Regions from separate parts of the Corynebacterium uberis genome, predicted to be linked through region 2. Evidence: riboswitches for the same ligand, from Rfam matches in the RefSeq annotation. Region 2 holds a riboswitch; the other holds the start of a gene.
What was found. A riboswitch is a leader RNA that binds a small molecule or an ion and turns the genes downstream of it on or off. The one in region 2 is predicted to bind thiamine pyrophosphate.

Region 1: another riboswitch for thiamine pyrophosphate. It lies ahead of LH390_RS05670 (bifunctional hydroxymethylpyrimidine kinase/phosphomethylpyrimidine kinase); the one in region 2 lies ahead of thiC (phosphomethylpyrimidine synthase ThiC).

The regions. Positions count from the first base shown of each region.
Region 1 covers NZ_CP085051.1:1,213,914-1,229,114, forward strand. The annotation lists partial or broken gene grcA2 (autonomous glycyl radical cofactor GrcA2) at 1-496, opposite strand, end outside; partial or broken gene LH390_RS05665 (pyruvate formate lyase family protein) at 497-2,329, opposite strand; gene LH390_RS05670 (bifunctional hydroxymethylpyrimidine kinase/phosphomethylpyrimidine kinase) at 2,561-4,237, opposite strand; TPP riboswitch at 4,316-4,433, opposite strand; gene LH390_RS05675 (NAD(P)/FAD-dependent oxidoreductase) at 4,528-5,958, opposite strand; gene LH390_RS05680 (SAM-dependent methyltransferase) at 6,335-7,546, shown strand; gene LH390_RS05685 (MFS transporter) at 7,568-8,941, opposite strand; gene LH390_RS05690 (hypothetical protein) at 9,161-9,511, opposite strand; gene LH390_RS05695 (S1 family peptidase) at 11,568-12,302, shown strand; gene LH390_RS05700 (TetR/AcrR family transcriptional regulator) at 12,400-13,047, opposite strand; gene LH390_RS05705 (ABC transporter permease) at 13,054-13,827, opposite strand; gene LH390_RS05710 (ABC transporter ATP-binding protein) at 13,824-14,585, opposite strand; gene LH390_RS05715 (zinc-dependent alcohol dehydrogenase family protein) at 14,714-15,201, opposite strand, start outside.
Region 2 covers NZ_CP085051.1:1,534,077-1,549,277, reverse strand. The annotation lists gene trmD (tRNA (guanosine(37)-N1)-methyltransferase TrmD) at 1-781, shown strand, start outside; gene LH390_RS07165 (DUF2200 family protein) at 783-1,133, opposite strand; gene LH390_RS07160 (HNH endonuclease signature motif containing protein) at 1,280-2,473, shown strand; gene LH390_RS07155 (Tex family protein) at 2,484-4,685, shown strand; gene LH390_RS07150 (ThiF family adenylyltransferase) at 4,672-5,733, opposite strand; gene LH390_RS07145 (thiazole synthase) at 5,730-6,509, opposite strand; gene thiS (sulfur carrier protein ThiS) at 6,512-6,703, opposite strand; gene thiO (glycine oxidase ThiO) at 6,700-7,839, opposite strand; gene LH390_RS07130 (thiamine phosphate synthase) at 7,824-8,486, opposite strand; gene thiC (phosphomethylpyrimidine synthase ThiC) at 8,479-10,113, opposite strand; TPP riboswitch at 10,110-10,220, opposite strand; gene rplS (50S ribosomal protein L19) at 10,439-10,780, shown strand; gene LH390_RS07115 (ABC transporter ATP-binding protein) at 10,834-12,519, opposite strand; gene lepB (signal peptidase I) at 12,711-13,472, shown strand; gene LH390_RS07105 (ribonuclease HII) at 13,487-14,182, shown strand; gene LH390_RS07100 (DUF2469 domain-containing protein) at 14,179-14,487, shown strand; gene LH390_RS07095 (YraN family protein) at 14,623-15,036, shown strand; gene LH390_RS07090 (YifB family Mg chelatase-like AAA ATPase) at 15,023-15,201, shown strand, end outside.

The sequences.
Region 1 (15,201 bases), 320 kb from region 2:
TGACGGCGTAGCCGGAGACACGCACCGTCAGGTTGGGGTACTTCTCCGGGTGCGACATGGCGTCCTTGAGGGTGGACTCATCGAGCACGTTGATGTTGGCGTGGTACAGACCAGCGGTCTGCTCGTTGGCGCAACGGTTGGCCTTCATGGTCTCAAGGCGCTGATCAAAAGTTTGGGTAGACATTTCTGCTCCTTTTCGCAGGATGTAGGGGAGAGGGGGTTAGCTTTCGGAGTGCTCCATGATGAAGCCGGCGTCAAGGATGCCGACCAGGTTGTTGACCTGCTCGTTCTTGTCGCGCCCCAGTCCCGAGGGGGTGATGGTGTTGGTGAGCGAGATTCCGTCGAGGGCATCGTTGTAGTCCAACTTGCCCACGGACAGCATCGACGCGACCATGCCGTGGTTGTCTGCGCCGTTTTCCGGGTTGGCACCCGGGGCGAACGGCGTGCCCGCCTCGTGTCCGGAGGGGAACGCGCCGGTGGCCTTGCCGTAGACCACGTTCGAGGTGATGGTCAGGACCGACTGGGTGGGGATGGCATCCCGGTACAGGGGGATTTCCTTGATCTTGGACATCACGGTGTGGACGACGGTGGCCGCAATATCATCAGCGCGGTCATCATCGTTGCCGTAGATCGGGAAGTCACCCTCGGTGATGTAGTCGGTGACCAGGCCGGATTCATCGCGCACCGGGGTGACCTTGGCGTATTTGATGGCAGCCAGGGAGTCGGCGACGATGGACAGGCCGGCGATGCCGCAGCCCATGGTGCGCACGATGTCAGAGTCGTGCAGCGCCATCTCGATGGACTCGTAGGCGTAGCGGTCGTGGCAGTAGTGGATGATGTTGAGGGCCTCAACGTAGGTGCCAACCACCCAGTCGAGCATCTCTTCGTACTTCTGCCAGACCTCGTCGAAGTCCAGGGGGCCGTCGCCGGAGATCGGGCTGAACAGTCCGTCCTCGGTGACCTGCTTGCCGGTGACCTCGTCGCGCCCGCCGTTGATGGCGTAGAGCAGTGCCTTGGCGGCGTTGACGCGGGCGCCGAAGAACTGCATCTGCTTGCCCACGCGCATCGGGGACACGCAGCAGGCGATGGCGGCGTCGTCGCCCCACTGGTCGCGGATCTGCTTGTCAGACTCGTACTGAATCGCAGACGTCTCAATGGAGATGGCGGCGCAGAACTCCTTGTAGCCTTCCGGAAGCTTGGGATCCCAGAAGATGGTGATGTTCGGCTCCGGGGCGGGGCCCAGGTTGCGCAGAGTCTGCAGCAACCGGAAGGAGGTCTTGGTCACCTGCGAGCGGCCGTCCTCGGCGAAGCCGGCGTCGGACCAGGTTGCCCAGTAGGGGTCACCGGAGAAGATCTGGTCATAGTCGATGGTGCGCAGGAAGCGCACGATGCGCAGCTTGATCACCAGGGCGTCGATGATCTCCTGGGCATCTTCCTCGGTGATCAGGCCGGCGGCCAGGTCACGCTCAAAGTAGATGTCAAAGAAGGCGGACAGTCGGCCGATGGACATGGCGGCGCCGTCCTGGGACTTCACCGCGCCGAGGTAGGCGAAGTAGGTCCACTGCACGGCTTCCTTAGCGTTGGTCGCCGGGCCGGAGATGTCAAAGCCGTAGGACGAGGCCATGGCCTTGAGCTTCTTCAGGGCCTTGATCTGCTCGGAGTGCTCCTCGCGGTAGCGAGCCCAGTGCTCCGAGAAGTGCTCGGTGGCCACGCGATCCTTGGCTTCGGTCTTGTCCTCGATGAGGCGGTCCACGCCGTAGAGCGCGACGCGACGGTAATCGCCGATGATGCGGCCGCGGCCGTAGGCGTCCGGCAGGCCGGTGATGATGTGCGAGGAACGCGCGGCGCGGATGCGGGGGGTGTAGATATCGAAGACGGCGTCGTTATGCGTCTTGCGGTACCGGGTGAAGATCTTCTCCACCTCGGGGTTGACTTCCTTGCCCGCCTCGCCGATGGCGGTCTTGACCATGCGCCAGCCGCCATTGGGCATCATCGCGCGCTTGAGGGGGACGTCCGTCTGCAGGCCGACGACGACGTCATCGTCCTCGCTGATGTAGCCAGCCGGGAAGGCATCGACATCAGCGGGGGTATCGGTGTCTACGTCATAGACTCGGCGCTCACGCTCGACGGACAGGTACTTGTCCTCAAGGTGCTCCCAGATGCGGGTGGTCTTGTCCGTGGGGCCAGCCAGGAACGACGCGTCGCCCTCGTAAGGGGTGTAGTTCTTCTGGATGAAGTCACGGACATTGATGGAATCTTGCCAGTCGCCGGGCTCGAAGGAGTCCCAGGCTGCCCGGGAAGGCGATTGTGCGGTGGTTGTCACAGGCACTCGTCCTTTTTACGAAAGTTGAAACGGATGTAATCTGCGGCCCATCGCTGCTCACACATTCTCAGCCACAGTCGTGCCGGATTCGCCGGATTCAACGCCGTGATGGCGGTGGCGAAGCGGGCGGCTATTTTTCAAGCAATGCGCCGTACATGACCCAGTATAGAGAAAAGGTTTCCGTGTCACGAAATTTCCTCGCTGTGAACTTCGGCACTCCCACCGCCGTGAGCCATCTCACTCCTGCCGGGAAGCCTGATCAAAAAACTCAAGCTCGAAGCGCCAGGCCCGCAAAAACTCCTTAGCCGCCCGGGCGCGCACCTCAGGCGACGCAGCCGCAAGGGCGCCCTCTACGTAGGCAATGGCACGCCCCACCTCCGCGTGGAAATCCGCATCCTCATAGGCAGCAATCCACGGCGAATAGGGGTTTTCCAGTACCCCGTCACTGGCCTTCTTACTGGTGCTGGCTGCGGCGGCTGGGCGTGAGTGCTGCCGCGTCAGCTGGGCCATGCGGTGACCAACTTCGGCGTACAACCAGAAGCACGGCAACACGGCGGCTGCTCCAACCACGGCGTCATCACTGAGCACGCGGGACTGCAAGAAGCTGACGTACGCCAAGGTCACCGGGCTAGGCTCCGTGGTCTTCCCGCTCGCCGGAGAGGTTTCCAGCCAGGCATCGTGGAGCTGGCGGCGCTCCTCAATACACCCCAGTGCGGCCTGGGCCCACCACTCGACATCCTCAGGCGCACTCGCACGCACCGCCAATCCGGCCAACGCACGGGCGTACCCCTCCAGGTAGACGGCATCCTGGGAGAGGTAGAAGTCAAACTGCTGGCGCGGCACGCGCCCGGAGGCCAGGCCCTGAATGAAGTCCAGCTGCCACGTCGCGTCCGTGATCGGGCGCGCAGCCTGCCACAGGGCGTTTGTCCAGGGCCCGGCCGCGGCGACGGCGGTGGGGGTGGCAGTGGAATCGTCCGCAAGTGTGGCCTGGGCTGTGGCGGCAAGATCATCAGGGTGCTGCCATTCAGTGCCCACCGCCGCCGGCTCTGGCCAGGGTGTGGTGTCGGCCGCACGCAGGAGGCGGCGGGAGCGATGCGTGTGGTCAATAGGCCCATTGCCGTGGCCGATGTGCAGCTCATCTGCATGCGCGATAGCCTCGTTGATCCAGGTGGTTGCCCACTGCAGGGCCGCAGGGGCAGCCTCTCCGGAGGCCAGCCGGGTGGCAAGGGCAGAAGACAGTGAGCATCCCGTCCCGTGGGTATGACGGGTGGCAATCCGCGGGCTCTCCACGATGCTCACTGCGCCATCAGGGGCGACGACAGCATTGCGTGCCGACGCCCCCGTCAAGTGCCCACCTTTGACGATGATCACCGTGTCAAGGCTATGGGCTAGATCCTTCGCGTCACCCAGGGCGTGCTCCCAGCCCTGCGGGCCCCGGTATACGGCCGGGTCCGGCACCTGGGCCAAGACCGCCAGTTCAGGAAGATTCGGGGTGATGACGTCCGCGCGCGAGCACAATTCGCGCAGGGCGTCCTGGGCGGCGGCGTCGAGAAGCGAATCCCCGCTGGTGGCCACCATGACCGGATCAACCACGAGCACGGGCGGGCGATGCTGCTGAAGATACTCGTCGACCGTGCGCGTAATCTCGGCGGTGCCCAGCATGCCGATCTTGACGGCATCGATGCGCACGTCATCCCAGACGGCATCGAGCTGTGCGCGCAGGAAATCCACCGGAGGCGTGTGAATGGAACGCACCCCCTGAGTGTTTTGCGCAACCAGAGCGGTGACAACGCTGAAGGGAAAACCACCGGCCTCACAGATAGCTTTGATATCTGCCTGGATTCCAGCACCCCCGGTGGGGTCTGTGCCGGCGATGCTTAAGACGGTGGGAAGGTAATGCGGGGGCCGATTCACGGTAGGCCTTTCCGCGAAGGGGCTTCGAGCGTGAGCCTGCGGCAAGCCCATGCCCGCATCGGGCACCGGCCCTTGAGCAGGCACAGCGGCGACAATTCCCTTCGCTAGTGCGAGCTAGATCAGGTTCGACGGGTGTGGTCTCAGCGCGCCGGTGCACCTGGGCTTGCCAGGAAGGCGCGCACCCCGTTGTCGTACGGGCCCCACGCTAGCAAACAGCAATCACCCCCGGTCGGGCTATGCGCCCAATCCGGGGGTGATACGTCCCACAATGACCGGTGGGGGGGGGGCAGCTACTTGCTGGCCTTCTCGGCCTTCTTCTCCTTCGAGGCCTCTGCGCCGGCCTCTGCGGCAGCCTTCGCGCCGGTCTCAGTGTCACCGTCAGCCTCGCCCAGCTTGTTCAAGCCGTTGCGGCCGTGGAGCTGCTGGCGAGTAGTGGCAAGGTTCCAGCGCTTGCGCGACAACGCGTTGAGCCCCCACGCCACGGCCGCGACCAGCCGGTTGCGGAAGCCAACCAGGTACATGACGTGGACCACCAGCCACAGCACCCAGCCGATGAATCCGGTGACCTCGACCTTGCCCAGCTTGACCACCGCGGAGAAGCGGGAGATCGTGGCCATTGAGCCCTTGTCAAAGTACTCGAAAGGCTCCCGCGCGGCGGCGGAATCCTCGGGCTGATCGACCTCCTTGGCAATGGTCTCAGCCACGTACTGGCCGGACTGGATGGCCACCTGAGCCACGCCCGGCAGCTTGTTCAGGTTGATCATGTCCCCGACGACGAAGACATTGCGGAAGTCCCCGACGCTCAAGTCCGGGTTGACCGGAACGCGGCCGGCGCGGTCGACCTCCAGGCCGGCCTGCTCGGCAACCAGCTTGCCCAGGGGGGAAGCCGCCACACCTGCGGACCACACCTTGGTGTAGGACTCGATGGTGTGCTCCTTGTCGCCCGCCTTGTAGGTCACCGAGGACTCATCCACGTTGGTGACCATGGCGCCGAGCTTGACGGTCACGCCGAGCTTTTCCAGCTGGCGCTGCGCCTTGCGGCCCAGGCGCTTGCCAAAGGGCGGCAGGACCTGCGGAGCGCCGTCCAACAGGATGATCTTGGTTGCGCTGGTGTTGAAGTTGCGGAACTCGCCCGCCAGGGTGCGGTGCGCCATTTCTGCCAGCTGGCCTGCCAGCTCAACGCCGGTGGGGCCGGCGCCCACGACGACGAAGGTCAGCAGGCGTTCGCGCTCCCGCGGGTCATCGGTCAGCTCTGCGCGCTCAAACGCGCCAACAATGCGGGCGCGGATTTCCAAGGCGTCATCGATGGACTTCATGCCGGGAGCGAACTCGGCGAAGTGATCGTTGCCAAAGTAGGACTGGCCTGCGCCAGCGGCGACGATCAGGGAGTCATATTCGTAGACGCGCTCATACTCATCCAGGTGGGTTGTCACGGTCTGGGCCTTGATATCAATATCCGTGACCTCGGCCTTGACCACGCTGGCGTTGTCCTGGTTGGCCAGGATCTGGCGGGTCGAGGGGGCGATCTCGCCGGAGGACAGGATGCCGGTGGCTACCTGGTAGAGCAGCGGCTGGAAGAGGTGGTGGTTGCCGCGGTCGATGAGCGTGACATCAACGTCGGCATCCTTCAGTTCCTGCGTGGCGAACAGCCCGCCGAACCCGGAGCCAATGACAACAACATGGTGGCGTCCGCCGACGGGCCGATAGGGTTGCGTAGTCATAAAAAAATCGATCTCCTCTTCGTAGGGACTGTTAGAGAGCTCCGCGGTGGGCCCAAAAGAGCTGTGAGGGCCGCATTTCGCTGAATCCTACGCCCGTTGCCTGGAGCGGGAAAACGGGAAGCAGGAGCCGGAAAAAATGTGGTCTGCGTCAACGATAATAGTCCGCACATTGCGATAGTGCACAGGTCAACTCCAGCAAGGTGAGGATGGCCGTGTCTACGCGGCGTATGAGCTCACACGCGGTAGCCTGGGATCCTGGTTTATCGCACGGATCAAGGAGCCCGCTCAACTCACCATGACAGACCATCACCTTCGCGATATAGACCATCAATCTTGGCCGCGCATTGCCACGGTTCCCCGCACGTGGCCAGTGAGCATGGCCGCCCGCGGTACTGAGGCAGGGTTCGCCCACGCCTGTGCTAAGGCCGGCATAGAGCTGGATCCGCGTTCCCGCCCGGACCTGGTGGTCCTTCATGCCGCAACCTTTCACCGCGTCGCCGCTGATGGGTGGCTCGGGCTCGCGGAGGCATACATGGCGGGGGAGTGGACGGCACCAGATCTTGCTGACGTCCTCGCCCGCCTGCTCAGCGTCAACTATCACCCCCGCGGCGTGCACCGTTTTCCCGGGCGAATCGCCGGCCCTCCAGATCAGCCGGATATTCGGCGCTGCCTCAACGAGTTGTCCTCGCCGATCGGGCTGGCTACCAGCGGTGCAGTCTTCGAGTCGGGAGTGCCTACGACGCTGCGGCGGGGCGTCGATAAGCGTTCTGCGGCGAGTGCGACCGGCCGCTATGTGGATCGCACCGTCGTCGCGCCCCCAGTAGCCGTCGAGCGCGCCGATCTGCCTGCCGCCCAGCTCAACGGCCTGCGCACGCTTGCCGACGCCGCCGGGCTCGCCCCAGGTGACCAAGCTGCTGTCCTGCCGGAGCTCGACATCGCGCTGGCTGCCGAACTCGCCGATCGGGGAGTGCACGTCAACGGGTGGGTCCGAAATCTTCAGGAAAGAAACAGGCTGCGCGCCGAGCTAGCCGTCACCGGCACCGATCTTGACGCCATCTCCGTGGGGGTAGACCCAGACCTGCTGGCCGGACAACTTCACCTCTCACGCGGCGCTTACCAGGCGATTGTCAGCCTCGAGGCCCTAGAAAACCTCAGCCGCCCGCATCGCACCCAGTTGGGCCGGCTCCTCGGCCACGGTGTCGCCCCCGGGGGTGCGGCGGCAATCCAGACCACCGTTGCAGGACCAGCATGGTCTCGATCCGCTCGCGCCGCGACGGCCGCGCTGCGCGCGTACCTGTGGCCCCACCTGACCTACCGCAGCCTCGCCGCCACGCAGGCAGAACTCGAAGCAACAACCGCCATGCCCATGACCGCCGAACGGCTACTCGGGGATCATGCCGTGACTGCCCTGCGAATGCAGCGCGAGTACTTTTCCGGCCATTCCCGCGAAGCCGCCGCGGCCGGCGTGGACGTTGTGTGCCGGCGACTCTGGCGCTTCCAGCTCGCTCTCAAAGAAGCACTCGGCGCCCAACAGATGACCACCACCGTCCAGCTCACCTTCACCCAGCGGGTGCGCCGCGGACGCTAAGGCAGGGGCTAGCGGCTACCGCTAGATAGCCGTCAAATCGTGGTCAGAGGACTCCCGCATGACCATGATGGCGATCAGAGAAACCACTGAGACCACCAACAGATACCAGCCCACCGAGCTCACCCCAAAGCTGGCAGCCAACGCCGTAGCAATGAACGGCGCAACCGCGGCACCCAGGATCGACGCAACGTTATAGGCAATACCCGAACCGGTGTAGCGGACATTGGTGGGGAACATCTCCGGCAGCACCGCAGACATCGGGCCGAAGATCAGGCCCATCAGCGCCATACCCACGGTCAAGAACGCCAGCACCGAGTTCTCCGTGGCCACCGCCGGGGACAAGAAGAAGGTAAAGGTCAAGGAGAACACGATGATGCCCGCGGTCGTCCACGCCAGCGTGGGCTTGCGGCCAAAGCGATCCGCCAGCCAGCCGGACACCGGGATACCAATGATGAAGGCGAAGATAGAAATCAGCTGCAAGTGCAGGAAGTCCACGTAGGGGATACCCAGCCCGACGCCCTTCTCCCGCGAACCGATACCAAAGGAAAGAATCCACGTAGTCACCAGGTAAAACAGCGTGTAGCAGCCGACCATGACAAACGTGCCACAGATCAGCGGACGCCACGCGGTGACAAAGACCTCCTTGAGCGGGGACTTCACGCGCTTGCCCTGATCGACAGCTTGCTGGAAGACGGGGGTCTCATCCAGGCGCAGCCGAACGTAGAGACCAATGGCCACCATCACCGCAGACGCCAGGAAGGGGATACGCCAACCCCAGGCCATGAACTGGCTATTGATGTCCCCGCCCTGGTGGTTAAACACCGTCACCAAGATCAAAAACAGCCCGTTGGCCAGCAGGAAGCCAAAGGGGGCGCCCAGCTGCGGCCACATGGCCGCGCGCGCACGCTTACCGTCTTCCGCCGTCTCCGTGGCCAGCAGCGCCGCGCCGGACCATTCGCCGCCCAGACCTAAGCCCTGGCCAAAGCGCATGAGTGCCAGCAGTGCCGGGGCCCACAGCCCGATGGTGTCATAGGTGGGCAGGCAGCCGATGATGAAGGTGGAAATGCCCATGGTCAATAGCGCCACCACCAACGACGCCTTGCGTCCGATGACGTCACCAAAGTGCCCGAAGACGATGGATCCCAGCGGGCGGGCAACGAATGCCAGGCCGAACGTAGCAAAAGAGGACAGCAACGCCATCGTGGGGTTGTCGCTCTTGGGGAAGAACAGGTGGGGGAAGACCGCCACGGCTGCCGTGGCATAGACATAGAAGTCGTAGAACTCGATGGTTGTGCCCACCGTGGAGGCAGTAATGACCCGGGCGCGCTGGCGCTTGGTGATCTGCGGGGGTGCTCCCAGATCCTGGGAAGCGACTGTGTTGACTGTCTGGGTCATGGCATGGAACCTCTCCAAACTCGGTAAAGCCGGTGAACATGATGTGAAGTGTTAGGAGAACACAGTAGTATCCCACTAAGTGGACCGCAAGTCCCATTGAGTGGAATTTTGAGAGGTTTTCTCTACCGCAGGGTGGGGTGGGGCGTTGGCTGCAGACGTGCAAGCCGCTAGGGCCTGCGAGGGTCCTAGCGGCTTGTGTGAAAGGTCCTGCGTTGCTGGCTACAGGTGCGGGATCGGGATGTCCCGAGGGGGCAGGTTCAAAACGTTGTCCACGCCCGCTGAGTACATGGTCCCGTCGGGAAGGTAGACCACCCCCAGCGACCAATGGTCGGGGATATTGGTCCCGTGATAATAGCGGCCGGCGTCCTGAGGGCAGTGACCTTCGGCTCGGCCACCCTTCAGAGGGCCAATTTTGAGGTCATAGTGTATGAAACAGGAGTGTTCCAGCCGGCTAGGCTCAATGGCGCCGGCTGTTGCTGCAGGTGCGAGCGTCGCAATCGCCGCCGCGGCGACGACCGTTCCGGCCAGGCGACGCAGTCGCGGATGGCGGGTGACTGTGGGGTGGTCCATGGTGGGTTCCTCTCTGGATCTTTTGACCTATGGACGGGGAATGTGGGTGGCATATCGAAGATATGTCGCCGCTGCCGCCTATTGTAGGACGATTATGGGTAGCGGGGGAGAAATTCTTGAGCCGCAGAATGATGAGTATTACGAGCCTGAGGGCTCCCATCTGAATGGGGACCTTTGAGCTCTGTACGTGCTGTGCCGGCAGAGGGGCAATATCCGGCGCCAGCAGGATCAGCTTTTCATTGTCAGGCGAGATCTGGGGATGCCTGATGGTAGGGCCCGGATATGGCATGGCTCCAGAAACAACGAACCGCCAAGACGTCTACGGTCTTGGCGGCTGCGTCTGGGCCGAGGGGTTTGGGTCACAGATGTGGGATCGGGATGTCCCGAGGGGGCAAGTTCAAAACATTATCAACGCTCGCGGAGTACATATCGCCGTTAGGAAGATAAAGAACCCCCAGGGACCAACGTGAGGGCACGCCGCGCCCGCGGTAGTATGATCCGGCGTCTTGGGGACAATCACCTTCGGCGCGACCGATCCGCAAAGATCCAAGTTTAAAATCCTCGTGTTGCCAGCAGGAATCGTTGTAAACACTAGCTTCTATAATGCCGGCTGTTGCTGCAGGTGCGAGCGTCGCAATCGCCGCCGCGGCGACGACCGTTCCGGCCAGGCGACGCAGTCGCGGATGGCGGGTGACTGTGGGGTGGTCCATGGTGGGTTCCTCTCTGGATCTTCTGACCTATGGACAGGGCATGGGGTGACACATCGGTGATATGTCGCTGCTGCTGCCTATTGTAGAACGGTTATGGGTAACTCGGGGAGAGGAATGCTGCGCGAAAAGGATAATTGCCTGATCACGCTAGGCGGCCGCGGTGGCATATTCAACAAGGAACGGACTCGTTCGTCGTTTCTCCGGAGTGCGCTGGTAACTGGCTGGGGCCGAGCTTGCGGGCCACAGCAGGCGGCATGCGGACGTCTCGGGGAGCTGCCGGTCTCCGATGTGGCGCGAGGTGTTGCGCAGCCTGAGGCGCATCGAGTTGTGTCAAGGGAACGGCTCTACAGTGGATACAAAGGGCGCAGGTTGTGTGCTCGGCTCGCTGAGAGGTTTCGGATGATCCGCAGCGTGCTGTGTCGTAGGCGTGTCTTAGGGTCTTACGCGGCGGCGGGTGGTTCCTCCACGGTCGGCGAGCAACCATGGTTACCAAATGTGTCCGCCACGCGGGTGCAGCTCGCATATCCGTGCCACACACGGAGTGAGTGCATGTTCGGGATGGAACCAGACGCCATGAAGTCTGCGGAGCGCTGTGAGGGAACAGGAGCGCCGATGAGAGTCACTACGGGGGTCCGGAGGAGGGGTGAAGCTACAGCGGCTCACGATGTAGGGAACTGCGGACACCGCTAAAATGACATAATGTACATTATCGGACAAAAGGGGAAGCGGGCCGCGGGCCCAGCGTGCACCGCACCGACACCGCAGCGCACCTCCGCATCGCCGGGACACCTTCTCCGTTTGCCCGTACACCGCGCTTTCGTCTGTGCTGGCCGGCGTTGCCGTCGCCCACGCCACCGCGCCGGCGGATGATCGGAAACCTCTCAGCGAGAAATTTCCGTTTGGCCGCTTCTGCGAAATTTCTTAGCCCGGTTTTCGGGGAAAATTTCTGCCACCAGGTGCTCGAGAAATTTTGCCTCCGGCACGCCTCCAGGTTTCCGCATGGCCAGACCTCGGACCGTTATTTAAAACGTCACGCGTGACAATAATAACCATATGGGCGTGAGACCCGGTTTGGCGCGATTTTCTTCGCAGATCCGGCGTGCACGCCGCGTGATGCCGCAGGGGCTACACGATGTCGCAGATGTGTAGGGCCGGCTGGGAATTATGGGTGAACATCACAGCTCATTTCGATGATCTTGGCCGCTGCTGCCAATTGTTGCCTAATTTTGGGCATCTAGAGCGCTAGCGCTGCTAGTGTGACCTTGGTTTTCACTAACCACTGTCTACAGCCCTGAGAAAGGGGTCTCATGCAGCATTGTTTTCAGTCAGCGCGTCGCGTCCGTGGCGTGGCTCGTTGGCGCTCCGCAGCCATGGCGTTGATCTGCGCTGCCCTCGCGGTGGGCACGCAGGTTCAGCCCTCGGCTGATGCGGTCATCCTCGGCGAAGAGGCTCACCGCGACGATCTCGTCCAACTCTACATCTATGACATGGGCCCGGGCGGTGCGCACCGCTGCTCGGCCACTGCGGTGGCGGACGAGTGGATTCTCACCGCAGCGCACTGCGTTGCGGGACAGACTCCCTCGGCTCCGGACGCGTCGCCGGACATCCTGCGCGTGTACTACTCCAATGACAGCGTGCACCCCGGCCGGGCTCTGCGCGTGGACAAGTACGCCAAGTCGAATGAGGCGGATCTGGCCATCATCCACGTTCCCGGCAGCCCGCGGCTGACGGCCTACCCGCCGATCGCAGACTCTCATGAGCTGCAGGTCGGCGAGCAGGTCAGCATGTACGGCTTTGGCCAGGGCTTCAAGGGTGCGCCCACGACGTGGCTGCGCACCGCTCGCCTGGAGGTCACTGGCCAGGAGCGTCACCCCAACGCTGGCATCGTGATGAACATGAAGGGTATTACCGGTTCGTCGAACTTCGGCGATTCCGGCGGACCTATCTTGGATGATTCCGGTGTGCTCATCGGCGTCAACGTCATCGGCTCTCAGTCCAACTGGTATGACCCCTACGCGCCGTCCAAGGCCGTGGACATTCAGTACTACCGTGACTGGATCTACCAGATGTCCGGGGTCTAACCCGGACTAGTTTGCCAGGCCGTTTCCGGGTGCACCCGGAGGGCCTGGTCGCTCATTTTTTCAAGAACGCCCCGTAAGCGGGCGTTCTTGTCGTCTCCTACTCCCCCATCTTCTGGGTGTCTTGCTTATCGACGCCCCCTCGCGCACCGTAGTCGGCGCTGCCTTCAAGGGGGTCTGCAATGTATCGCTGGATCGTCGGGCCGACGAGGTCCCCGACCTCTTCTGCAGACATGGAATGAAGTGGCTCTGATTGAATGACCACGCGGGATACTGCAAGCCCTATCAGGTGGCTGAGGATGAGGCTGCACCTCAATTCGCCATCGGGACCGTCGAGATGCAGTGGGCCGAGAATACTGCTGAGGAGGTGGTCCTTGAGTGCGGCCCGTGTCGACGCACCTGCGGCCTCTGATCCGAGCATGGTCCTGATGAGCGCTGAGATGCCCGGCGTGTTATCCCACATCGTGACCATCTGGACGACGAGGGTCTTTCCCCTTTCGTCCGGATGGCAGTCGAGGATGGGGGCAATGAGCTGTTGGGAGTCCATGGGGCGTTGGACTGCAGCGAGAAAGAGTTGGTACTTGGTGCCAAAGTATCGGTGCACGAGGGCTTGATCTACTCCAGCCTTGGCGGCTATCGCGCGAACGGACACGCCGTCATAGCCGTGGGTGCCAAAGAGCTGGCGGGCTGCATCAAGGATGCGAGACCGTGTGACCTCGGCTTTACCCTTCTTCTTCGCTGTAGACATCTGACCCTAATTTGTCTTTCTAGGCATGGTGAGTGCTGACAAGACGAGTGCCAGTGCGCCAACGCCAGCCAGAACCAAAAAGTCTACAAAAAGCATACCTGTTGCCGTTGCGTTGTCACGCACCTGGTTGAGAGCGTCCACGGCGTAGGTCATGGGCATGACTCGGGCGGCCCATTCGAGCACTACCGGCATATCTTCAGTGGCAACGAACAATCCGCAGAGGAACAGCTGGGGGCCAACGATCACGGGCATGAACTGCACGGCCTGGAATTCGTTACGGGAGAAGGCGCTGGTGAACAGCCCCAGGGCGACGCCCACAATCGAATCAATGAGGGCGATGGCCAGCACCCACCAGGATGCTCCCCTGGTCTCGACGTCGAGGAACCAGAATGCCACGCCGAAGAGGATAAGCGACTGAATGACGGCAGTAACCGCGAAAGCGGTGCAGTATCCCAAAATGAGGTCGAGTCGGTGGAGCGGTGTGGTCCACAGGCGCTCGAGAGTGCCAGATGCGCGCTCGCGTTGCATAGCCACAGAGGTGACCAGGAACATGACCACCATGGGCAGGATGCCGAGCATGGTCAGTGCAATGCGGGGGAACCCGGCGACAGAGCTCGGCTCGCCTGCCGGCAGCGGCGCTGCGGGCAGATCGGAGAAGACGTAGTAGAGCAGGATGAGCAAGAGGGTGGGCACCGCGAGAATCATGGAGACAGTGCGCTTGTCTGCGAGCAGCTGACGCATGACGCGCACGGTTGTTGCGCGGTAGGCGGAGAAATTCATGAGTTGGACTCCTGATCAGAATCGCGGATGAGGGTGAGGAAGGCCTCGTCGGGGGTTTCCGCATGGGTGCGCTCCAGGAGCTCCTGCGGGGACATGATGCCAAGGATGCGACCGTCGCGCATGAGGATGAGCTGATCGCACCTGGTCGCCTCATCCATGACGTGGCTGGAGACCAACAAGGTGGTGCCGTTTTGGGCAAGGCCGTGGAAGCGCTCCCACAAGTCCTCTCGGGTGACGGGGTCCAGGCCGACCGTGGGTTCATCGAGGACCAGGAGGTCGGGCAGGCCTACAAGTGCACATGCCAGGGATGCGCGTCCCGCCTGTCCGCCGGACAAGTCTTCGACGTTGCTGTCAGCGAATTTCTCCAGGTTGACAGCTTCAAGGGCATCGATGACGGCTTGCTCGTCGCGGTTGCCATGAAACAGCGAGGAGAAGTACTCCAGGTTGTCGCGGACTGTGAGGTCGCGATAGACGGAGGCCTGTTGGGTGACGTAGCCGGTGCGTCCGCGGTTGGCTGGCGCCCCGGGCTCATCGCCGAAGACGCGCAGCACTCCCCCGGAGGTTTTTTGTACGCCGACGATTGAGCGCATCAGAGTGGTTTTTCCGCAGCCGGAAGGTCCCAGGAGGCCCGTGACGCTTCCCGGGGGAAGCTCCAACGATACGTCGTGCAGAATGTGGTTTTTGCCCCTGTGGACGTTGAGGTCCTGGGCTTGGACAATGGGTTCAACCCTATTGTCATCAGGTGATGATGTCAGCATGTGATGAATGCTAGACCTGGATTCCGCAATGCGTCAAGGCTCAATCCCAAAGAACCGTGCAAACCCAGCTGCCGTCACCCGCCTATCCCCTGGTAGAGGGAGGAAACGGCGGCTGAAAAAAATCGCGATCAGGCGTGAAGGATAACCTTGAGCGCCCCCGTATCCTGCGCCCGAGAAAACACGTCATAGGCGGAAGCAATGTCGCTCAGTGCAAACTCGTGGGAGACAAATGGGCGAGCATCGAGCTTCTTTGCGGCAACCATCTTGAGCAGCATGGCGGTGGTGGTCGCGTTGACCAGCCCCATGGTCATGGTGATGTTGGAGATCCATAGCCGGTCAAGGGCGAGTTCCACGGGGCGACCGTGAACCCCGACGTTGGCCACGGTCCCGGCGGGCCGGACGATGCGCAGGCACATGTCAAAGGTGGCGGGGATGCCTACGGCCTCGATGGCCACGTCTACCCCCAATCCGTCCGTGAGGCTGAAGACCTGATCGGCCCAGTCTGCGTTGGAGGCCACTACCCCATCGGTTGCGCCAAAGGCTCGGGCCTGGTCCACCCGGTTGGGGTCGAGGTCAATCGCAATGATCGCAGCGGGACTATACAGCCCGGCGGTCA
Region 2 (15,201 bases):
ATTTACGCAAGAGGACGCGCGCCGCTGGTCCACGGAGTCCCACATCGTTTTCGCCTGCGGGCGTTACGAGGGCATTGACCAGCGCGTCTTCGAGGATGCGGCAACGCGCTATCGGGTGCGTGAGGTCTCCATCGGGGATTATGTGCTCATCGGCGGGGAGGTCGCCGTGCTCGTCATCGCAGAGGCAGTGGTGCGCCTCATCCCGGGCGTTCTGGGAAACCGGCGCAGCCATGAAGAAGATAGCTTCTCCGATGGCCTGCTCGAAGGGCCCTCATACACCAAGCCGCGCACGTGGCGGGGACTTTCCGTTCCGGAGGCGCTGACCAGCGGCGATCATGCGCGCATTCGCAGGTGGCACAGGCAGCAGGCAATCGTGCGCACGGCTCGGGTACGCCCGGAGCTTCTCGACGCCGCCGAGCTCACCGCCGCAGAAAGGCAGGCGCTTGCCGCCCGCCGCCGTCATGTGACCAATCTGACCGTGCTCCTTGACCCGCGGCAGTGGCGTGATCACCTGCCGCATGCCCGCGCGGCCCTGAGCAGTGCGGGCCTCGACGTGGAGCGCATGGACGCCTACGCGCAGGCATCGACGTGCCAGCCGGACAACATGCTGGCCAATGAGTATGAGGCCACGCACGGGTTTTCGCCGGTGGGCATGGAGTTGTACCGCCTGGAGGTGGTGGCCACCTCCGAGCTCGAGTGTGATGCCGTCACTGCCGCGGTGGTGGGGGCGTTGCCGGACAATACCCCGTGGTACGGGTCCACGCGCTGGCAGGATCAGTGATCTAGCCGCGCAGGATGGCAGCTACCTTTTTGCCGCGGGCCAGCTCGTCGACGATCTTGTCTAGCTGGCGTACCGCGCGCAGGAATGGATCGGAGATGTCTTCGACGCGGACCCCACATATGACCCCACGAATCTCGGGCGCATGCGGGGTGGTCTGCGCGGTGTCGAGCAGTTCGCCGAGGGTGATGTCGCTGTCGCGGGCGTGCGTCAAGACGTCGGGGGAGTCGTTGAAATACCAGGTCAAGACCGCATCTAGTTCGTCGATGGTGCGATCCTTGCGGAGGATTTTTGCGCGGTAGCACTCGTAGAGGTCGGCGAAGGTCATGGCGCGTAGTCGGGTGGTGGTGTCCATGTGGCAATACTACCGTTTACCTGCGGATGTTCGAATGGGGAAGGGGTGTGTTCGAATGGGAGGGTAGGGGGTTGGGGTTGGTGGTCTAGGGTGTGGGGAAAGAAAGAAAAAGTGAGGGTGACGGGGAGAAAAAAAGGGGGTAGCTCATGGTGGTGGCAGCTGTAGTAGAGCCCGGTTATCGGGCCTGTAACCCAGACAACCCAGACTGCGTGTTCTTCATGGATAACAATGAGCGTCAGGTTGCCTTCTGGAAAGACAAGCTGCGGTGGATTCTTGCGCAGGAGGAAGACTTTGATGTCACGCGTGACAGCGTGGCGGAAAACCTAGGCATGCGTCCGGCGAAGGTCGAGGACTACGTGTTTAGTGTGGAGATCCTGTCGCACCTGCCCAAGGTAGATGCTCTCCAGGAGAGTCTGCACCACTTGTGCATGGAGCGCGTGTGCGCCATCGGGCGGGCGTTGGCCAGTGAATCGAATGAGACGATCGCCTCCCTTGACTCGCAGATCGCGGAATACGTGACCCCTACCCGGGCGCATCAGCATCTTCCGTCCCCGCAGGCAATGTACCGAAAGGTCCGCCTGCTGGTACGCGAGGCGGAAGGCCCGCGGGCTCCTGAGCCGCTCAAGCGGGTGGCCGCCAGTGTGGCCTTCGAGGCGGTTCCGGGCGGGGCTACACAGATCCGAGCCGTGGTCAGCCAGGGGGCGGCGGTAGCAATCTATGAGGCGTTATCCCAGTTGTCTTCCCAGCGCCGGTGCAGCATGGGGCAGGCTTTTGAGGAGTTGTTTACGCAGCAGGCCACCGTGCGGTGTGTGCTCAACTTCTTTTCCCCTGATCCGGATTCGCAGGCCACCTATCTGGTGGGTTCCGGGGAGTTGAGCCGGCAGGAGGCGGCCTACTTCGCGCCGCTGATCGATGGGTACCGCTGCCTTGATGGGGTGGGGGAGATCCTCACGCAGCGTCATGATGCACCGCGCGATGTTGCGGTGGCGGTTCGCCTGCGCGACGGGACCTGCCGGTACCCGCACTGCTCCCGGACGCGCAACTTGCAGCTTCATCATGTCATTGACCACGGTTTGGGCGGGGCGACCACCATGTCGAACTTGGCGTGCCTGTGTCCGCATCACCACAACATGGTCACGTTTGATCATGTGCGCATGTTCATGGGACACACGGGCAATTGCCACTGGTTCTTCCCGGATGGAACCACCACGGTCACGGATCCCACGGGGCCACTGGCACAGCCTCGTCCGCGCCAGTGGCGGGTCAGCCTCACGGATGCGCGGGAGCACAGGAGGGCCTATTACCAAGCCCTCCACGGCGGCGAGGGGAAGGGAGTCTAGAATCGCGGGAATGATCTCTGCGACTATCGCCCGAGAATTGGGGGTTGGGCAGCCCCAGGTTGATGCTGCCTTGGACCTGATCGATCAGGGCAACACGGTGCCTTTTATCGCTCGTTACCGCAAGGAAGCCACGGGTGGCCTTGATGACTCGCAACTGCGCACGCTGGCCGAGCGCGCGGAGTACCTCCGCGACCTTGAGCAGCGCAAGGAGACGATTCTCAAGGCCATTGAGGAGCAAGGGGCACTCAGCGAGAATCTGCGTGCCCTCATCCTCGCTTGTGAGACGAAGGCACGCCTGGAGGACCTGTATTTGCCGTTTAAGAAGCGGCGCCGCACCAAGGCAGATAAGGCCCGGGAGGCGGGCATCGAGCCGTTGCTAGATACTCTCATCGCGCAGCCGCAGCAGGATCCCCAGGACGCCGCCGCGGCCTATGTGTGCCCCGGCTATGAGGACACTAAGGCAGTCCTTGATGGCGCGCGGGCGATTCTGGTCGAGCAGCTGAGCCTGGACGCGGATCTGGTGGGGGAGGTCCGGGAGGAGGTGTTTAAGCGCGGCACCATGGTCTCTGCGGTGGAGGAGTCCAAGAAGGCTGAGGGCGCGAAATATGCGGACTACTTTGAGTTCAGTGAGTCGTGTGATTCGCTTCCTAGCCACCGCATTCTCGCCCTGTTGCGCGGGGAAGCCGAAGGCGTTCTTACGGTGCGCTTGGATCCCGGCGAGGATGCCTTCTATGAGGGTCTTATCGCGCAACGCAGCGGGCTTGACACCGCAGCGTCGCCGTGGCTTGCTCAGGCCGTGCGTTTTGGGTGGCGCACAAAGCTGAGTGTCTCTAGTGGCCTGGACGCGCGGATGCGGCTCAAGGAGCGGGCAGAAAAGGACGCCCTTGTGGTCTTCGCCCGGAATCTGCGCGACATTTTGTTGGCCGCCCCGGCGGGCCATAAGGCGGTGTTGGGCCTCGATCCTGGCTACCGCAATGGCGTGAAGTGTGCCGTGGTGGATGCCACGGGCAAGGTGCTCGATACCGTGGTGGTGTATCCGCATCAGCCGCAGCAGCAGTGGCGGCAGGCGAAGGAGACGTTGGTGCGTCTTGCCACCACGCATGGGGTGGATCTGATCGCGGTGGGCAATGGCACCGCATCCCGGGAGTCGGATGCCCTGGCCCGTGAGGTGTCGCAGGAGGTTGCCAGCCACCCGGTCCCGGTTGTGGTTTCGGAGGCCGGCGCGTCGGTCTATTCCGCCTCCGAGCTTGCTGCGCGGGAGTTTCCGCAGATGGATGTGTCTTTGCGGGGTGCGGTCTCTATTGCCCGTAGGTTGCAGGACCCGTTGGCTGAGCTGGTCAAGATTGATCCGAAGGCCTTGGGCGTGGGCCAGTATCAGCATGATGTCAATCAGCAGGCGTTGGCGCGCACACTCGATGGGGTGGTGGAGGATGCGGTCAACGCGGTGGGCGTGGACGTGAATTCTGCGTCGGCGCCGCTGTTGGCGCGGGTGGCGGGGATTAGTGCCACCGTGGCTGACAATATTGTGGCGTTCCGCAATGAGCATGGGGCGTTTGCTAGCCGCAAGGAGTTGGGCAAGGTTCCGCGTTTGGGCCCTAAGGCGTTCGAGCAGGCTGCGGGCTTTTTGCGGATTCCTGGGGCGGCGGATCCCTTGGATGGGTCTGCGGTGCATCCGGAGGCGTATCCGCTGGTGCGGCGGATTGCGCAGGCCCAAGGCCTAAAGGTGGCTGACTTGGTGGGCAATTCTGCGGTGTTGTCGCGGTTGCGCCCAGCTGATTTCGCCGATGAGACTTTCGGCGTTCCCACGGTGACGGACATTATTGCTGAGCTGGATAAGCCGGGCCGGGATCCGCGCCCGGAGTTCCGCACGGCGACGTTCAAGGAGGGGGTGAACAAGATTTCGGACCTGTCCGCGGGGATGATCGTGGAGGGAACGGTGTCCAATGTTGCCGCGTTCGGCGCGTTTGTGGATGTGGGCGTCCACCAGGATGGTTTGGTTCACGTCTCGGAGATGTCGCGCCGTTTTGTCTCCGACCCGCATGAGGTGGTGCGTTCCGGTGATGTGGTGAAGGTGCGCGTCATCGATGTTGATGTGCCCCGCAAGCGTATTTCTTTGAGTTTGCTTCTCGACGCCCCCGCCAAGCGGTCCCGCCCCCGCAAGGACGGTTCGCTGGCCGCGGCGCTGAAGAATGCGGGGTTTAAGTCCTCCTAGGAAGTGTGGGGTTTCCCCGAATCCCGCCGGGCAGGCTGAGCAGTGTTGCGGCGGTGTCGGGGTAGTCGGCTACCAGGCGGTCGCTGCGCTGCCCGGAGGCGCAGTAGATCACCGCGGTGCCGGATAGCTGCGCGAGATCCGCGGGGGTCAGCGTGGATAGCGGTAGGTGGAGGGAGGGGGTTGTCCAGGCGAAGTCTTCGGCGAGGCGTTCGTGGTCTTCACGAATGTCTACGGCCGTGGCCTCTCCGGATTCGACGAGGGCAAAGAGCTCCTGTGCCCGGGGAATCGAGCATGTTTGCGCGTAGGTGCCCAGGTGGGTGACGCGGTCGCGGTGGGGGTCTGCGGTGACGGTGACGTGGCGGAGGGTGGCCGCGAGGGCGTCGTAAAGCTGCACTCTGCCGGGGATGACCCCGTCGAGGTGGGCGAGGAATTTTGTGGCCTCGGTGGCCATGAGTGATCCGACGACGGCGGTGGTCACGCCGAGGACGCCGGCGGTGGCGCAGTCGGGGACGGAGGCGGCGTCGGGCTGGTCGGGGAAGAGGTCGCGCAGGCTCATGCCGTCGGCCCAGAAGGCGACCTGGCCGACGTAGCGCAGCACGCTGCCCCACACAAGCGGTGTATGGGTGATTTCGCAGGCGTCGGCGCACAGGTATTTCGTGGCAAACGTGTCAGAGCCGTCGATGACGAGGTCGACGCCGCGCACCAGGTCGAGCGCGTTGTCTTCGGTGAGCCGCTCGTTGCGGCAGTGCAGGGTGATGGAGGGTTGGATCTCGCGCAGCCGCCGCGCAGCAACATCGACTTTTGGTTGGCCGCAGTCGGCGACCCCGAAGAGGATCTGGCGGTGCAGGTTGCTCAAGGAGACGGTGTCATCATCGATGATGGTCATGGTGCCCACCCCCACTGCCGCCAGAGATTGCATGATGGGGCACCCGAGCCCTCCGGCGCCCACGATGAGCACGTGGGAGTGGTGCAGACGGCGCTGGGACTCCGCGGTGAATCCGGGCAGTGCCAGGTGGCGGGCCGTGCGCACCTGTTCCTCGTGGTTCATAACACCTCCTGCGCCCAGGTAGCTAGTCCGGTGAAGGTGGAGGACGCTTGGGCGTGCTCGCGGCGGGGGATGCGCCCGGCCTCGCGGGCGTCATAGCCGGCGCGCACCGCATGGGCCATGGCGCGGGCCATGCGCGCCGGGTCGTGGCAGCGGTTGATGGCGCTGGCAACGAGCACCCCGGAGCAGCCCAATTCCATAGCGAGCGCGGCGTCGGAGGCGGTGCCAACCCCGGCATCGATGAGGACGGGAACGTGGGCGCGGGAGCAGATGAGCTCGATGTTGTGGGGGTTGAGTATTCCCAGCCCGGTGCCGATGGGCGCGCCCAGGGGCATGACCGCGTCGACGCCGACGTCCTCCAGGCGCCGGGCCACGATCGGATCGTCCGAGGTGTAGGCGAGCACGCTAAATCCGTCGGCGACGAGGCGCTCGCACGCATCGACGAGCTCGACGACGTCGGGAAGCAACGTGTGCTCATCCGCGATGACTTCAGCCTTGATGAGGTTGGTGCCCAGTGCCTCGCGCGCCAGCTGGGCGGTGAGCAGCACGTCCCGGGCGGTGCGACAGCCCGCGGTATTGGGCAGCGCGGTGATGCCGAGCCGGCGCAGCAGGGAGAAGACCGATTCGCCCTGGGCTGCGGGGTTGTGGCGGCGCATGGACACGGTTGTCAGCTGGGTGCCTGAGGCCACGAGTGCTTGTTCGAGCAGCTCGTGGGAGGTGGCGCCACCCGTGCCCATGATGAGCCGCGATTCTAGGGTGATCTCGCCGATAGTAAGCACTACTAGCCTCCCTGAACCGCGGTGAGGATGTCGATGACGTCGCCGTCGCTGATCGGCCGCGACCACTCCGAGCGCGGCACGACTGCCCCGTTGACGGCCACGGCGACCCCGCTGGGTGAGGCCAGCTCTGGAAGGTCCGCAATGGTGCCGCCGGCGTCGTGGCGCGGCTGATCATTAACCGTATAAGCAATCATGACTGGGTCCTTGTCCTTTCTTGGTGGCGGAGGGGGTCGCAGGCCGTTAAGAGGTCTGCGTCGGCGGGTCGGGCTCCCGTTGCCAGGTCCGCACCGGCAGCCGCCCCCAGCGCGCTGAGTAGAATCCCGTGACGGAAATAGCCGGTAGAGACCACGATGTTGGGGCTCACCCGGCCCAGGTAGGGAAGGTCATCGGGGGTGCCCGGACGCGCGCCCGTACCCCACTCGACCATGCCGGCCTCCTCCAACCCGGGGACGATGCGGCAGGCGTCGGCCAACAGGTCGCGCACGCAGCCGACCGGGGTGTCGGGACGCTCGTCTTCCCGCGTGGTCGCACCGATGGCCACCGTCCCGTCTGGGCGCGGAATGATGTAGACCGGCCGATCCTCCACAAAGCCGCGGATGACCCGGTCGATGAGGCCCGGCGCCCGCACGATGAGGATGTCGCCATATACCGGGCGCAACGCCAGCGCGGGGCGGGCCTGCCACCCGGAGATGTCCGCCGCGCCCAATCCGCACGACACCACGATCTGGGTATCCCCACAGACCTCCGCGGTCTCATCATCGCCGGAAATGTGGTGCACCCGGCCTTGGTCGTCGCAGTCGAAGTGGCGCGCGGCGGTGAGCACAAACTCCACCCCGCGCCGCGCCAACGCATCGATGAGTCCTTGGGCAAAGATCCGCGGGGCGACCTGATGATCGCCGGGGATGGACACCGCACCGGCGATGCCAGGGCTCAAGGCCGGCTCCAGGTCGCGCGCCTGCCGCACGGTGATCCGCTCGACCTGCATGCCGTGCGCCTGCTGGTGCGCGGTCAACTCTTTGAGGTGCTGCGCATCCGCGCGATCGCCGGCGACCACGAGGGTGCCCTCGTCGCGGAAACCCAGGGGCTTGTCCGTGAACGTGCCCACGCGCTCGAGTAGCGAGGGCCACGCGCGGGCGGCGCTGAGCATGAGCGGGTAGAGCGGATCCTGGCAATACTGCACCTCCGCGACCGGGGCGAGCATGCCGCCGGCGAAATGAGTCGCCGCGCTGACCGGATCCGGGTCAACCACGCTGACGGAACACCCCCGCTCGGTCAGCTCAAAAGCGGTGGTCAGACCGATGATTCCGGCACCGATCACGATGGCATGCATGCAAAGCTCCTTACTATCGACGCCGCCGTTCCCGCTGGGTCGGCAGCATTCATCAACTCCCTGCACAGCGCGACACCCGCCACACCAGTGGCGGCCAAGGCCGGCACGTCAGCTTGGGTGACATCACCGATGGCCACCAGCGGCACCTGGGACAGCGCGACAAGCGGCGGGTAGCCCTCCACCCCGATGGGCGGCCGCCCGGAATCCTTGGTGGGGGTGGGGCGAAACGGTCCGCAGCCAACATAGTCAATGAGGTGCGCCTGCGTATTCGCCGCGCGGATCAGGTCGGCCGTGCCGGTGGTCAGGCCGATGATGGCCTGCGGGCCAAGGACGCGCCGGGCATCGCCCACGGGCAGATCCTCCTGGCCAAGATGGACGCCGTGGACGTGTTCGCCAGCGGCCATGAGGGCGGCGGCGACATCGGTGCGGTCATCGATGAGCACGCGGGTATTGGGGGCCTCACGGAAAACCGCGCGGGCGACGGCGCGTGCCAGCTCGGCAAGGTCCCGCACGGATGTCGGTTTGCTGCGCACCTGAACTACCCCGGCGCCACCACGTGCAGCGGCGGCCGCGACGGCAGCGATGTGGCTGCGTGAAGGATGCCGGGAGGTGACCAGGTAGCAGCGCAGGTCGAGGGAGTTATTCACGCGATCCTTTCAGTGATTCCTTTGGTGGGAGGGTCGGAAGGGAGGACGTCGGAAGGGAGGACGTCGGAAGGGAGGACGTCGGAAGGGAGGGCATGCCCAGCGCGGTGGGGCAGAAGTGCTCCGGGTAGGCCTCCCGAATGTCCTGGCTGATGCGCATCGAGCAAAACTTCGGGCCGCACATGGAACAAAAGTGCGCCTTCTTGGCGGGTTCTGCCGGCAGCGTTTCATCATGAAACTCTTGTGCTGTGGGCGGGTCGAGGGACAACGCGAATTGATCGTGCCAGCGGAAATCGAAGCGCGCCGCGCTCATGGCGTCGTCCCACTCCCGGGCCCCGGGGTGGCCTTTGGCCACGTCTGCCGCGTGGGCGGCGATTTTGTAGGCGATCACGCCGGTTTTCACGTCATCCCGGTTGGGCAGGCCCAGATGCTCCTTGGGAGTGACGTAGCACAGCATGGCGGTGCCGCCCATGGCAATGGTGGCCGCCCCGATGGCGGAGGTGATGTGGTCATAGCCGGGAGCCACGTCCGTGACCAGGGGGCCGAGGGTATAAAACGGGGCATCCTGGCACCACGCTTGTTCGTAGTCATTATTGATGGGGATGTCGTTTAAAGGCACATGCCCGGGCCCCTCCACCATGACCTGAACGTCGAAGTTCCAGGCGATGCGGGTCAGCTCGCCGATGGTGGCCAGCTCGGCGAATTGTGCGGCATCATTCGCGTCGGCCAGGCACCCCGGGCGCAGCCCGTCGCCCAAGGAAAAGGCGACGTCGTAGGACTTGAGGATCGCGCACATATCGGCAAAGTGCTCGTAGAGGAACGACTCCTTGTTGTGAGCCAGGCACCACCCCGCCACGATGGAGCCGCCGCGGCTGACTATGCCCGTCACCCGGTGGGCGGTCAGGGGAATGTAGTCGCGCAGCACCCCGGCATGGATGGTCATGTAATCGACCCCCTGCTCGCACTGCTCGATGATGGTTTCCTCCATGACCTGCCAGGACAGCTCCTCTGCGCGCCCGTTGACCTTCTCCAAGGCCTGATAGATGGGCACGGTGCCAATAGGAACCGGGGAGTTGCGCAGGATCCATTCACGGGTCTCATGGATATCCGGGCCGGTGGACAAGTCCATGACCGTGTCCGCGCCCCAGCGGATCGCCCACTGGAGTTTGGCTACCTCTTCTTTGATGGAGGAGCTCACCGCGGAGTTGCCAATATTGGCGTTGATTTTGGTGAGGAACCGGCGCCCGATGATCATGGGCTCAAGTTCGGGGTGGCGCAGGTTAGCCGGGATGATGGCCCGCCCGGCAGCAACCTCGCTGCGCACCAGTTCTACGGGACAGTGCTCGCGGGCGGCCACGAACTCCATTTCCGGGGTGATCTGCCCGGCGCGGGCCGCCGCCATTTGGGTGGGGTGTGACCCGGCGCTCGCCGCGTTGTGCCAGGTGGAGCGGAGTGCGGGCAGGCCTTGGGCTTCGGGGTTGGCTGGTCCGCAGGTGCGGTAGCGGGATACGGGAGGGTGCTCCCCGGTGAGGGTGACGCGTGTTTCTGGTACTTCCAACTCGATGCCTGCGCGGGTTCGCAGGCGTATGGGGGCAGGGGAGTGTTGCGGGTGAATCTCCGTGGTGGACATGGGTGGGCCTCGCTTCCTTCGCTGGTACTAACCAGACAGGTTCGAACGGTTTGGCGCGGCGGTAGCGCCTTCTCAGCCCGGTGCCCCGGGCTCCCGTGGGGATGTCAATGGTTGAGTATAGGGGGCGGCGTCGGTGCGGCGTGGTGGTTTGAAAAGGGTGGGGGAGCCGTGCAAGAATGTGGAAACGTTGTCTGCCTCGCGGTGGGGGGGAACCTGATTGCGGTGGCAGCGGCGAGACATGTTGCGGATACGAACCGGCCGAGCGCCCTTGTAAGGGAAGTGCCGCCAGGGTCCTCTATCCAGAAAAAGTGAGGAACTGTTTGTTATGAACATCCTGGATAAGGTCGATGCAGCGCAGCTGCGCGACGATATTCCTGATTTCCGTCCCGGCGATACCCTTGGCGTCAACGTCAAGGTCATCGAGGGCAACAACGAGCGCACCCAGCTGTTTACCGGTGTGGTGATTCGTCGCCAGGGCTCCGGCATCCGGGAGACTTTCACCGTGCGTAAGGTCTCCTTCGGCATTGGTGTGGAGCGTACCTTCCCGGTGCACTCTCCCAACATCGATTCCATCGAGGTCACCCGTCGCGGTGACGTGCGCCGTGCGAAGCTGTACTACCTGCGCAACCTGCGCGGTAAGGCTGCTCGCATCAAGGAACGTCGCTAGTACGCTCGCGCTTTTCACAACCGCCTGGCCATGTGCCGGGCGGTTGTTGCGTTTTAGGACAACAGTTGGCGGGAGGCGAGCTGCCGGTAGAGCTCGCTGGTGGCCATGAGTTCTTCATGGGTGCCCGTCGCCGCCACCCGGCCGCCGTCGAGGACGATGATTTGGTCAGAGTCTGTCACCGTGGACAGCCGGTGAGCCACCGTGATCGTGGTGCGCCCGCGCGAGCTTGCGGCCACGGCGTCGAGAATGAGCTGCTCGTTGTGGGAGTCCACGGCGGAGGTGGGTTCGTCGAGGAGCAGCAGGGGAGTGTCCATGAGGAGCATGCGCGCGAGCGCGAGGCGCTGGCGTTGTCCCCCGGACAGGGTCATGCCGCGGTCGCCGAGGGTGGTTTCAAGGCCTTTTTCTTGGACGAAGCGTTCGGCCATGTTGACGTCGCGCAGGGCCTGCCAGCATTGTTCGTCGGTGGCGTTGGGGTTGGCCAGGCGCAGGTTGTCGGCGACCGTGCCGGCGAGGACGGCGGCCTCCTGCTCCACGTAGCCGATGGCGGCGCGCAGCTGGGGCCGCGCCACCGTGGACGCGTCTTGGCCGTTGAGCATGATGCGTCCCGAGTCGGGATCGTAGAAGCGCTCGATGAGCGCCAAGGTGGTAGATTTTCCGGACCCGGATGGGCCGACCAAGGCGGTGCGGGTTCCCGGTGGGACGTGGAAGGTTACGTCCTCAAGGACGGGGCCCTCGGAGGTGGGGTAGGAGAAAGTGACATGCTCGAAGGCCAGGGCGTCGGACTGCGCGACGGGCTGGAGGGGTTGGCCGTCGGTGTCTTCTGGGTCTTGTTCCATGACTTGGTCGATGCGCTCGATGGCGCCCATCGCGGAGCGCACCGTGGTCACGGCCCCAAAGATGGTGGTCAGCGGGCCTGCCACCATGAATAGATAGAGGACAAAGGAAACCAGGTCAGCAACGGTGATTGTCTGGGCGGCGACGCGCATGCCGCCAACGCCCAGGACAGCCAGGAACGCGCCCTGCATGGCTAACCCAGAGACCGGGTAGAGCACGCCTTCGATGGCGGCGATGCGCCGGCCATGCACAAACGCCCGGTGTGCTTGGTCTCCTAGTTCAGCTTCGGCTGCGTCTTCTGCGTGGGCGGCCCGAATTGTGCGGATGGCCAGCAGGCTGCGTTCCATGCCCGCCCCCAGGTCACCGACTGCTTTCTGGGCTGCTTTGGTTGATTTTTGGATGCGTGACGACGCCGCTACTACCGCCACCATCGCGGCAACTACTACTCCCAGCACGACCAGCAGCATGACAATATCGATCAGCGCCATGAGCACGATCGCGCCGGCCATGGTGGCCACCCCGCCGATGGCGCTGATCAGGCCGCCGGTAAAGGCGGTGCGCACCAGCGTGGTATCTGATCCCAGCCGGCTGACCAGATCGCCGGTGCGGTGGGTGTCATAGGTGGCGATCGGAAGCCGCAGCATGCGGGCGAGCAGTTGTTTCCGGGATCCGAGGACAGCCGCCTCGGCGGTGCGGGTCATGATGTAGATTTCCAGGCCGCTGACGGCGGTGGAGACAATGAGCAGCCCAATGAGTGCCCCGATGAGGCCATGGGGCAGCCCACCGCCTTGGGAAAACTGCGTGATCATGCGGTTGACCACCAGCGGCTGGACAAGCCCCAGGCCCGAACCAATGAGGCTGAGGAGGACCGCGAAGATGAGTGCGCCCTTGTGGTAACCAAGCATGCGCAGGAGGGAAACAAACGCGCCCCGGCGCGGTGCCTGGGTGCCGCGGTGCCGATCATGTGTCAATGGAATGGTCCTTAGTGGGGAAATCTGGCGGGAAACCAGGTCATACGTGCATGTGTCAGTCGTCCCGCTCGGGGCGACGTCTGTTCGCTCAGGGTACTCGGGGGAAGGTGCTAGAGTCGGACGGCGTGAACGACACCGCAGAAACCCCCCAGGATGACTCGGCAGCGAAGGCTGCGCGCCCGTCACGCCCGTGGTACATCGAGCTGCCCTTGACCCTGATCACGGTGTTTGTCATCGTCTTTGTGATCCAAACGTTCATTGGGCGGGTCTATCTTATTCCTAGTGCCTCCATGGAACCTACTCTCCACGGGTGTTCTGGGTGCCAGGGTGACCGCATTGCGGTGGAGAAGATCAGCTATTACTTCAGCGATCCTGCACCGGGAGACGTTGTTGTTTTTAAGGGGACCGACTCGTGGAACCGCAGCTTTGTTTCCCAGCGCTCAGATAACCCCATCAAGCGGGGGCTAGAGAACCTGGGAGCGTATGCCGGATTAGTCGCCCCGGATGAAAATAACCTGGTCAAGCGGATCGTTGCCACGGGTGGCCAGACGGTGTCGTGCCAGGCCGGGGACCCGGCGGTGATGGTCGATGGTTCCCCCATTGATCAGGATTACGTGCTCGATCCCCCGCAGATCCCGGTGAACACTGATACCGGCTCCGTGCAATGCGGCGGCGAGTATTTCGGCCCGGTTCGGGTGCCGGACGGCAACGTGTTTGTCATGGGTGATAACCGGACGAACTCGGCAGATTCGCGGGCCCCTGAGCATATGGGTGATGAGTATCAGGGAACCATCCCGGTGGAAAACATTCGCGGTAAAGCCGTGGCACGGATTTGGCCTGTGGGGCGCATTGGAGGCATCGGCTCCCCGGATATTCAGCACCACTAAGGCGAGCGTGAGTCGTGCGCAAGCTGATTCAGCATCGCACCTATGAAGTGGCATTGTCGCGGGCTGGTTTGGGCCCCGTGGCGGGCGTGGATGAAGCCGGCCGAGGGGCGTGCGCTGGCCCCATTGCTATTGCCGCGTGCATTCTTCCAGATCGCCCGGTGGCTGAGCTGGCTACTCTTACTGATTCGAAGAAGCTCACCGCGCGGGCCCGCGAGCGCCTTTTCCCGGTGATTAAAAAGACTGCGCTGGCATGGTCTGTGGTCATTATTGACGCCGCCGAAATTGATGCTCACGGTATTCAGCGGGCAAATGTGGGCGGGATGCGCCGTGCCGTCGCGCGTTTGGATGTCGCGTGCGGGTATGTGTTGACGGACGCCATGCGCGTGCCCGGTCTGGGTCGTCCCCATCTGCCCATCATCGGTGGGGATGCGGCGGCACGCTGCATTGCTGCTGCGAGTGTGCTGGCAAAAGTCACGCGCGATGAGATGATGGTGCGCCTTGATGAATGCCTGCCGCAGTACGGGTTTGCCCGGCATAAGGGCTACGGTACGGCCGCCCATATGGACGCGGTGCGCCGCCACGGGGCGAGCGCCTTTCACCGCTACACTTATGCCAATGTGGCGTCGGCCCACCGCCAGTGGCTCGCGCAGGCGGAAGCGGCCGCGGACGGCCACAGTGTGACTACTTCGAAAGGACGGGGTGCTCGGTGAGTGCAGAAGATCTGGACAACTATGAGGCGGACGCGGAGCTGTCCCTGTACCGGGAATACCGGGACGTCGTTAGTCAGTTTTCTTATGTTGTAGAAACGGAGCGGCGTTTCTATTTGGCCAATGCGGTGGAACTCATTGCGCACGATTCTGGCGAAACGGAACTTTATTATGAGGTCCGGATGTCTGATGCGTGGGTGTGGGATATGTATCGGCCGGCGCGTTTCGTGCGCTATGTGCGCGTTATTACCTATAAGGACGTGAACATTGAGGAGCTGGACAAGCCGGAGATGATTCTGCCGGAGTAAGGCGAGTGCGGGGGACGGACCTGTGGATAGGGGGGATCTATCCACAGGGGATCGGGGGCGGGGTGGCTCAGGCCGGCGCGCTGGGGCGCGGATGGGCGATGATGGGCCACACGTCACACAGGAAAAGGGGGAAACATGTCTACATCAGCGCCGCCCAGCGCCGGGCATCGTCGCCAGCTGGGTCGCCAGGGGGAGGCTTTTGCCGCCGCCTATTATCGGGACCGGGGAGCACACATCCTGGCTATGAATGTGGCCTATCCGTGCGGGGAGCTTGACCTGATTTGTCAGGAAGATGACGGAACGGTGGTCTTCGTGGAGGTCAAGACGCGCTCCACGCCGGACTTTGGAACCGCGGAGGCCATCACCGCGCGCAAACTCGGGCGCATGCGCCGCGCCGCCGCACAATGGCTGCGAGGGACCGCGTATGTGCCGGTGCGTTTCGACGTCCTCGCGCTCACCGTCGTCGGGCGGCATCAGGGTCTCGGGGGAGAAGAACATCTTCTCTTTGACACGGACTGGTACCCGGGGGTTGACGATGCCGCCAATTAGGAAGCTCGCCCGCGTATCGTCCGTAGCACTCCATGGGATTCATGCGCAGCTGGTCAGCGTGGAGGCCAATATCGGTCCTGGCCTGCCGGGGCTGCACGTTGTGGGGTTGGCAGATACCAGCGTGCGGGAATCGCGCGAGCGGATAAAAACTGCGGCGGCCAACTG